Regions from separate parts of the Rheinheimera sp. B2H12 genome, predicted to be linked through region 2. Evidence: predicted binding sites of a transcription regulator. Region 2 holds the regulator's gene; the other holds the start of a gene.
What was found. Region 2 encodes sigma-54, which starts transcription at its own class of promoters, with help from an activator protein. Its sites were predicted from a motif close to TGGCANGNTNCNTGCTT; they were not measured.
Positions count from the first base shown of each region.

Region 1: the regulator sigma-54 is predicted to act here: its motif matches at 1,454-1,470, upstream of fliL (flagellar basal body-associated protein FliL).

Region 1 covers NZ_CM184363.1:1,881,741-1,885,320, reverse strand. The annotation lists gene fliM (flagellar motor switch protein FliM) at 1-814, opposite strand, end outside; gene fliL (flagellar basal body-associated protein FliL) at 845-1,399, opposite strand; gene AC53GJ_RS08175 (flagellar hook-length control protein FliK) at 1,504-3,462, opposite strand; gene fliJ (flagellar export protein FliJ) at 3,553-3,580, opposite strand, start outside.
Region 2 covers NZ_CM184363.1:587,142-590,721, reverse strand. The annotation lists gene lptA (lipopolysaccharide transport periplasmic protein LptA) at 1-469, shown strand, start outside; gene lptB (LPS export ABC transporter ATP-binding protein) at 471-1,196, shown strand; gene AC53GJ_RS02600 (RNA polymerase factor sigma-54) at 1,244-2,731, shown strand; gene hpf (ribosome hibernation promoting factor) at 2,757-3,044, shown strand; gene ptsN (PTS IIA-like nitrogen regulatory protein PtsN) at 3,055-3,525, shown strand; gene rapZ (RNase adapter RapZ) at 3,522-3,580, shown strand, end outside.

The DNA of each region.
Region 1 (3,580 bases), 1.3 Mb from region 2:
GCGTCAAATCCACATCCATCATTTTGGTGGTCAAATTGACTTTGACATCCATGATTTCATCTCTGAGCGCCTTACTCCAACGCAGATCGGTATCTTCTTTATCACTTTGCACACCGGCATCAAGCAATTCACGGATCGGCTCCAGCATTGAATAAGGCAAAGCGACGTGGAAATCGCCACCACCACCATCCAGTTCAATATGGAATGAGCTGATGACCACCACTTCAGTCGGGCTGACGATGTTGGCCATCGCCGGGTTGACTTCGCTGTCGAGATATTCGAAGGAAACGTCCATCACCGGTGCCCAGGCTTCTTTGTAATCTTCAAAGATAAGCTTGAGCAGCATTTGAATAATCCGACGTTCAGTCGGAGTAAATTCCCGGCCTTCAATTTTGGCGTGATAACGCCCATCGCCGCCAAAAAAGTTATCCACCAGGATAAACACCAGTCGCGCTTCCATGGTGATGAGGCCGGTGCCCTTCAGTGGTCTGAACCTGACCATGTTCAAACTGGTGGGGACAAACAAGGTATGAACATATTCACCAAACTTAATCATCTGTACACCGTTGATCGAGACTTCAGCGGTGCGGCGCATCATATTAAACAAGCTGATGCGCATATGGCGGGCAAAACGTTCGTTGACCATCTCCAGCGTCGGCATCCGACCCCGGACAATACGGTCCTGCGAAGAAAAGTCATATTCAAATGCCGAACGTCCGCCGGCACCGGAACTGTCTTCTATCTCTTCTTCTTCGACGTCATCAACACCATGTAATAGCGCATCAATTTCGTCTTGTGACAGTAAATCAGTCAACTGGTTAACCCTCTGCTTGTCTGCACAGACTTATTGCATCACAAATCCGGTAAATAACACTTCTTCTACCACCATCGAACCGGCGACCCCAATCAGGGCATCCTGCACGTCTTTCAGTGCGGCCGCTTTTAAACTGTCTTTGCCGGCTGCAGTCACCAGATCATCGGCGTTGCCTTTACTGAAAGTCCGCAACATGGTGCTTTCGATCAGCGGAATATGCTGTTTGGCGGTTTCTTCATTATTCTGACCGCGTACCAGCAATTGCACCTTGATCTGAACTAAGCGGTCACGAGCAGCGCCTGGCACATTAAACACAAAAGGTCTTGGCATCGACACATAAAGCGCAGTACCAACCTGAGCCGCAGCAGCATCGGCTGGTGCTTCAGTGGCTGCGGGTGCAGCCGCCGCGGCACCATCCGCCGGTGTAACGGCTGCATCTGCTGCCGGTGGCGGTTCTTCACCGCCACTTAATAAAAAGTAACCTGCACCGCCCCCCAGCAACAACACAGCTGCTGCTGCAATGATGATGATTTTTTTCTTTTTCCCACCGCCATCGGCGATTTCGAGTTCTTTTTCCCCAGCCATATCCACTCCGGTTAAGACGGCAATTTTTCTATTATTTACCGCATATCCCGGCAAACGCAATCATCATGACATCAACTGCTGGATTTACCAGCGTAACATCAGTCTCAGGCGTAATAATCCACCATCCGATCTGAACTGCGGATGGTCACCTGCTGCGGTAAAGCTTCATCAACCAGCTCGGTATTGGTCAATTGCCGGGAGCCTGCTTTGGCTTGTTTTTCGCCTTGCTGTTGTTGCTGCTGTTGTGAGACCTGACTGTCCGTCAACTCAACGCCTTGTTGCTGCAACAATTCTCTTAACCTTGGCATTTGTTGTTCTAATGCTTCTTTTGCCTGCGCCTGCTGCACCACAAATTGCACCGACAATTGATCCTGCTGCAAATTCACTTTGATTTGCACTGAGCCAAGTTCTTCCGGCGCTAAACGGATTTCTGCGCTCTGGATTTTTTGTTGCACCTGATACATCACCCGATCTTTCAGTTGCGCGGCGGCTTGCGGTTCTTGTAAATACAGCGTTGGCAACTGCGCTTCCGCCGTTTTTAACGCTGCGGTTTGACTGGCGGCACTGCTCTGTTGGGTTGCCAGCGCCGGACTTTGCGTTTGTTGTGCCGGCGTTAATAGCTGGGATTTATCACCAGCGCTCGCCGCCAGACTCTGGAACTGCTGCTCTGGTAATACGTTGGTCGAAGCTGCACTGAAGGCATCACTACGCACTGACTGCTGGCCGCTTTGTGCTGATACAGCTTCAGCGCCAGTGGCTTGTTCTGCTTTAAATTGTTGTTGTTTGCTCAGCGCATCAGCAGCATTCGCCGCTTTTTGGTGATCAGCAAAGCTTAACTGAGCGGCACTGGTCATGGCCTGTTGTACCGGCGCAGCCGTGGGTTGCCGCTCTGCGTTGAGCACCACTTCAGTTTGCAGCGCGCTTTCTGCCACTGTCTGACTGTTTTGCTGGACGAATTGCTGTGGTGTAGTCACTGCAGCCTCAATCCGGCTCGGCACAGCTTTATCGTTCAATAGCGTTTTTTCTGCCAACTGAACAACTGCCTGCGGCTCAGTTACTGTGTTGTCGGCTTGAGTTGTTACCGTCGACAGCTCTGTTTCGGCGCTTTGTGCTGCCAGCGTTGTCTCAGGTTGTGATGCCGGCATCTGCTGGGCTGTAGCATTTGGCACTGCATTCTGAACTTTCTCGACTGGCGCAGCGCCGTTTGACACTATCAGCTCAGGTGGTGACTTCGCATCCGGCGTGGTCGCAGTTGGTGACGCTGCAGCTCGCTCTGATTGAGGTGCGGCGACGGCAGCGCTGCTGTCAGTACCTTTTGCTGCCAGCGCTAACTTCAGATCTGCCGTCGCGGCCAGAGCTTCGGCTGGCGTTGACTCCGCGGCTGCCGGTACTAACCCGGCCAGCACTGGACTGTTTTGCTCCGCCTGCGTTTTGGCCTCAGCATTGAAGGCAATGCCAGTTTGCAGACTGCTATCGGACTTTTCGGCGGATAGCTGCTCTGCTGCACTCTGAGGGTTGGCAGCGGTTTTACCCTCCGCCTGCGTCAAGGTTGCCGAATATTGTTCCGCCGCTGAAATTAATGCTAACCAGGGGGAGTCCACAGCAGCCAATGCCGGATCAGTGCTGTTGGCGACCTGACCGGCTTCAGGCAATAGCGGTGCTGTCACTGTGCTGCTTTGGCCATCTGACTGGGACTGAATCAAGGCTAACTGAAGGAGCTGTGCATCAGATGGCACGGCTTCAGTCGCCGACGCCGTTGCCGGTTTTGCAGGTGCCACTGGCAAGAGTTCCGGGGTTTTTCCTGCATCTGCGACATTGACCTTTTGCCGCACTAATGCAGCAACATCCACTGTAGCGGCAATTTCCTGCCCCGCCTGTGGAGTGGCAGAGGGTTTCACCGAAGCTTCCACCGATGGTCCTGCCGATGGGCCCGCCAACTGCTCTGCCATTTCGTCGGCAAATACACTGGCAAATCCGCTCTCTTCCTGCATAGACAAGGACGCAGCATCAGATTTTTTGCCTGTCGCAACAGATGTTTCAGCATTTAACATAAAAAACTGCATATCTACACTCATCTCGCCCTCGGTCCTGCACTCACGGCCACGCCTGGTGGTCTTTTGTTGAATCGTGAATAAACAGCAAAAGCTGTGCCATTAGTATGATCCTGCCTGCAGACGGCGG
Region 2 (3,580 bases):
AGCCCTTCTGCTCAGTATGCTGGCTTACAGTAGCCTGGCCAAAGACAGCGATTTTGCCCAGGCTGTCAGCGTCACTTCTGATAATTTTGGCGGCAGTATCGAAGATAAAAAGCTGCTGTATATTGGTAATGTATTAGTCACCCAGGGCAGTCTGAGTATCAAAGCAGACAAGCTCGAAGTTGACCGCTCAGCTGGTGAAGGCAAAGAAGTGTTTATTGCCACCGGTCAGCCGGCAGAATATGCCCAGTTACTGGAAGGTGACAAACCAATCAAAGCGATGGCGAACGAAATTCGCTATGACTTTGCCAGCCGGATCCTGACATTAACCGGTAAAGCTGAAATTAATCAGAGCGGCAGTCTGGTCCGCAGCTCTGTGATCAAATATGACTTAGCTAAACAAAGCCTGAACGCCAGCAGCGGTAAAGACAACGAACGTGTCAGTACTATTTTCACACCTGAGAAAAAATAATTTGAAAACACTAGTCGCTTCCCATCTGGCCAAAAGTTACAAGGGCCGTCAGGTCGTTAAAGATGTCAGTCTGGCAGTCAATGCCGGTCAGATCGTCGGTTTACTCGGACCTAATGGTGCCGGCAAAACCACCACTTTTTATATGATTGTCGGACTGGTGCCATCGGACAAAGGCACTATCACGCTGGGTGAACAGGACATTACCTTTGATCCTATTCACACCAGAGCCAGACAAGGCATTGGTTATTTGCCCCAGGAAAGCTCTATTTTCCGCAAATTAACTGTCTACGATAATCTGATGGCGATTCTGCAAACCCGGAAAAACTTATCCGCCATAGAGCGCGAGCAACAAGCCGATGAGTTACTGGATGAATTTAACATTACCCATATCCGCAATAGCCTGGGCATGAGTTTGTCTGGTGGTGAAAGACGCCGGGTTGAAATCGCCAGAGCGCTGGCGGCTAATCCGGCCTTTATTTTACTGGATGAACCTTTCGCCGGGGTTGACCCCATTTCAGTACTGGATATCAAAAAAATTATCCAGCACCTGCGTGACCGCGGTATTGGGGTGCTCATTACCGACCACAACGTCCGGGAAACCCTTGATGTTTGTGAAATTGCCTATATTGTCAGTCATGGAGAACTGATTGCTTCCGGCTCACCGGCTGAAGTATTAGCCAATCAGCAGGTCAGAGATGTATACCTCGGAGAGCAATTCAGGCTATAGTTAGCAAAAAGCCAGTTTCACTGGCCGTCAGGAGTGACCAGAAGTACATGAAGCCATCTTTACAACTCCGGCTTGGACAGCAGCTGACCATGACGCCGCAATTGCAGCAGGCGATTAAGCTACTGCAATTGTCAACGATTGAATTACAACAAGAAATTCAGGAAGCGCTGGATGCAAACCCGCTGCTCGAAGCAGCTGATGATGACTACACCAACTTCAATGACAACGGCGCTGCGGCTGATTCTGACCGCCGTGAACATCCTGAGACTGACAGTTTTAATAACGATGAACATAGTGAACCTGACATCCCTGACAGCAGTGAGGCGATGACGGAACAAAACATCAAAGAAGACTTACCACTCGACAGCAACTGGGACGATATGGTCAGTGCAGCCCCGGTTTCCGGCACTTACAACGGTGACGAAGACATGGTGTTTCAGGGCGAGACCACTGAAACCCTGCAGGATTATCTGCGTTGGCAAATGCGCTTAACCCCATTCTCTGATACCGATCTGGCGATTGCTGAAATTATTATTGAAGCGATCGATGCCAATGGCCTGCTGACCATCAGCACTGAAGACATTCTGGACTCGCTTGGCATGCCAGAAGTGGAAGCTGATGAAGTCGAAGCCGTGATTAAACGCATCCAGTTTTTTGATCCCATTGGGGTGGGTGCCCGCAGTATTCAGGAATGTTTGCTGGTGCAATTGCGTCAATTTGATCCAGATACCCCTTTCCTTGCGCAAACCTGCGATATTATTCGTCATCATAGTGAATATTTAGCCAATCGTGATTTCCGTTCTCTGATGCGGGTGGCTAAACTGAAAGAAGATGATTTGCGGGAAGTGATGCGTCTGATCCACAGCCTGAACCCAAGACCAGGGGCCGATGTGATCCGGGAAGAGCAGCAATACACCATTCCCGATGTATCAGTGAAAAAAGTCAAAGGCCGCTGGATGGTTGAATTAAATCCGGATGCCTTTCCAAAGATTAAAATTAATGAACAATACGCGGCGATGTCACGCCATGCCCGTAATTCATCGGACAGCCAGTTTATCCGCTCGCACCTGCAAGAAGCCAAATGGTTTCTGAAAAGTCTGGAGAGTCGGAATGAAACTCTGCTCAAAGTTGCCAACTGCATAGTGCAGCAACAACAGGCATTTTTTGAACATGGCGAAGAAGCGATGAAACCTATGGTGCTGAATGATGTCGCTGAGATGGTTGGCATGCATGAATCGACCATTTCCAGGGTGACCACCCAGAAATTTATGCATACACCACGTGGAATTTTTGAACTTAAGTTCTTCTTTTCCAGTCATGTAAGTACAGAGAGTGGTGGCGAATGTTCGTCGACCGCCATCAGAGCCTTTATTAAAAAATTGGTGGCAGCGGAGAATCCTGCAAAGCCGTTAAGCGATAGCAGGATGGCAGAAATTCTTTCTGAACAGGGCATCAACGTAGCAAGGCGGACCATCGCCAAATACCGTGAGTCTCTGTACATTCCGCCGTCAAATCAGCGCAAGAGCTTGCTATAAGTGCTCATCAAAGAAGGAAATGTCTATGCAAATCAATCTAACTGGTCGCCATGTTGAAATTACTGAAGCACTGAGAGAGTATGTAGACAGCAAGTTTTCAAAACTTGAACGGCATTTTGACCACATCAACAACGTCCATGTTGTGCTGAATGTGGAGAAATTAAAACAAATTGCCGAAGCCAAAATGCATTTAAACGGCGGAGAGGTGTTTGCAATCAGCGAAGATGATAATATGTACGCCGCGATCGACCAGTTGATCGATAAACTTGATCGACAAGTTATTAAACACAAAGAGAAAATTTCTCGTCACTGATTACGGACTTATGAACTTAAGCTCAATGTTATCGAAGGACTGCACAAAAAGTGCGGTCCTTTTTAATAGTAAAAAACGCATTCTGGAATATATTGCCGAGCTTGCCCATCAGCAATTGCCGCAATTACCGGAATCCAGCATTTTTGAAGCGCTGATGGCGCGGGAGAAACTAGGTTCGACCGGTATTGGCGGTGGTATCGCCATCCCGCATGGCAAATTGAAAGATGTCACCAGCCCGGTGTTGATCTTTGTGGTCAGCCAGGATGCGATCCAGTTTGATGCTATCGATAATCAGGCGGTTGATATTTTCTGTGCGATCCTGATCCCGGAAAATCAGTGCCAGACTCATCTCAGTACACTGGCAGGCATTGCCAGGCTACTCAGTCAGAAAGATTTGACGCGTAAGATCAGGCATGCAGAATCTGATGCCGGTTTATATCAGTTATTGTTAACCCATTCAGAGATGGCGGCAGGAAAATGAAACTTCTGGTGGTCAGCGGACGATCCGGTTCAGGTAAATCAGTCGCACTGCGGGT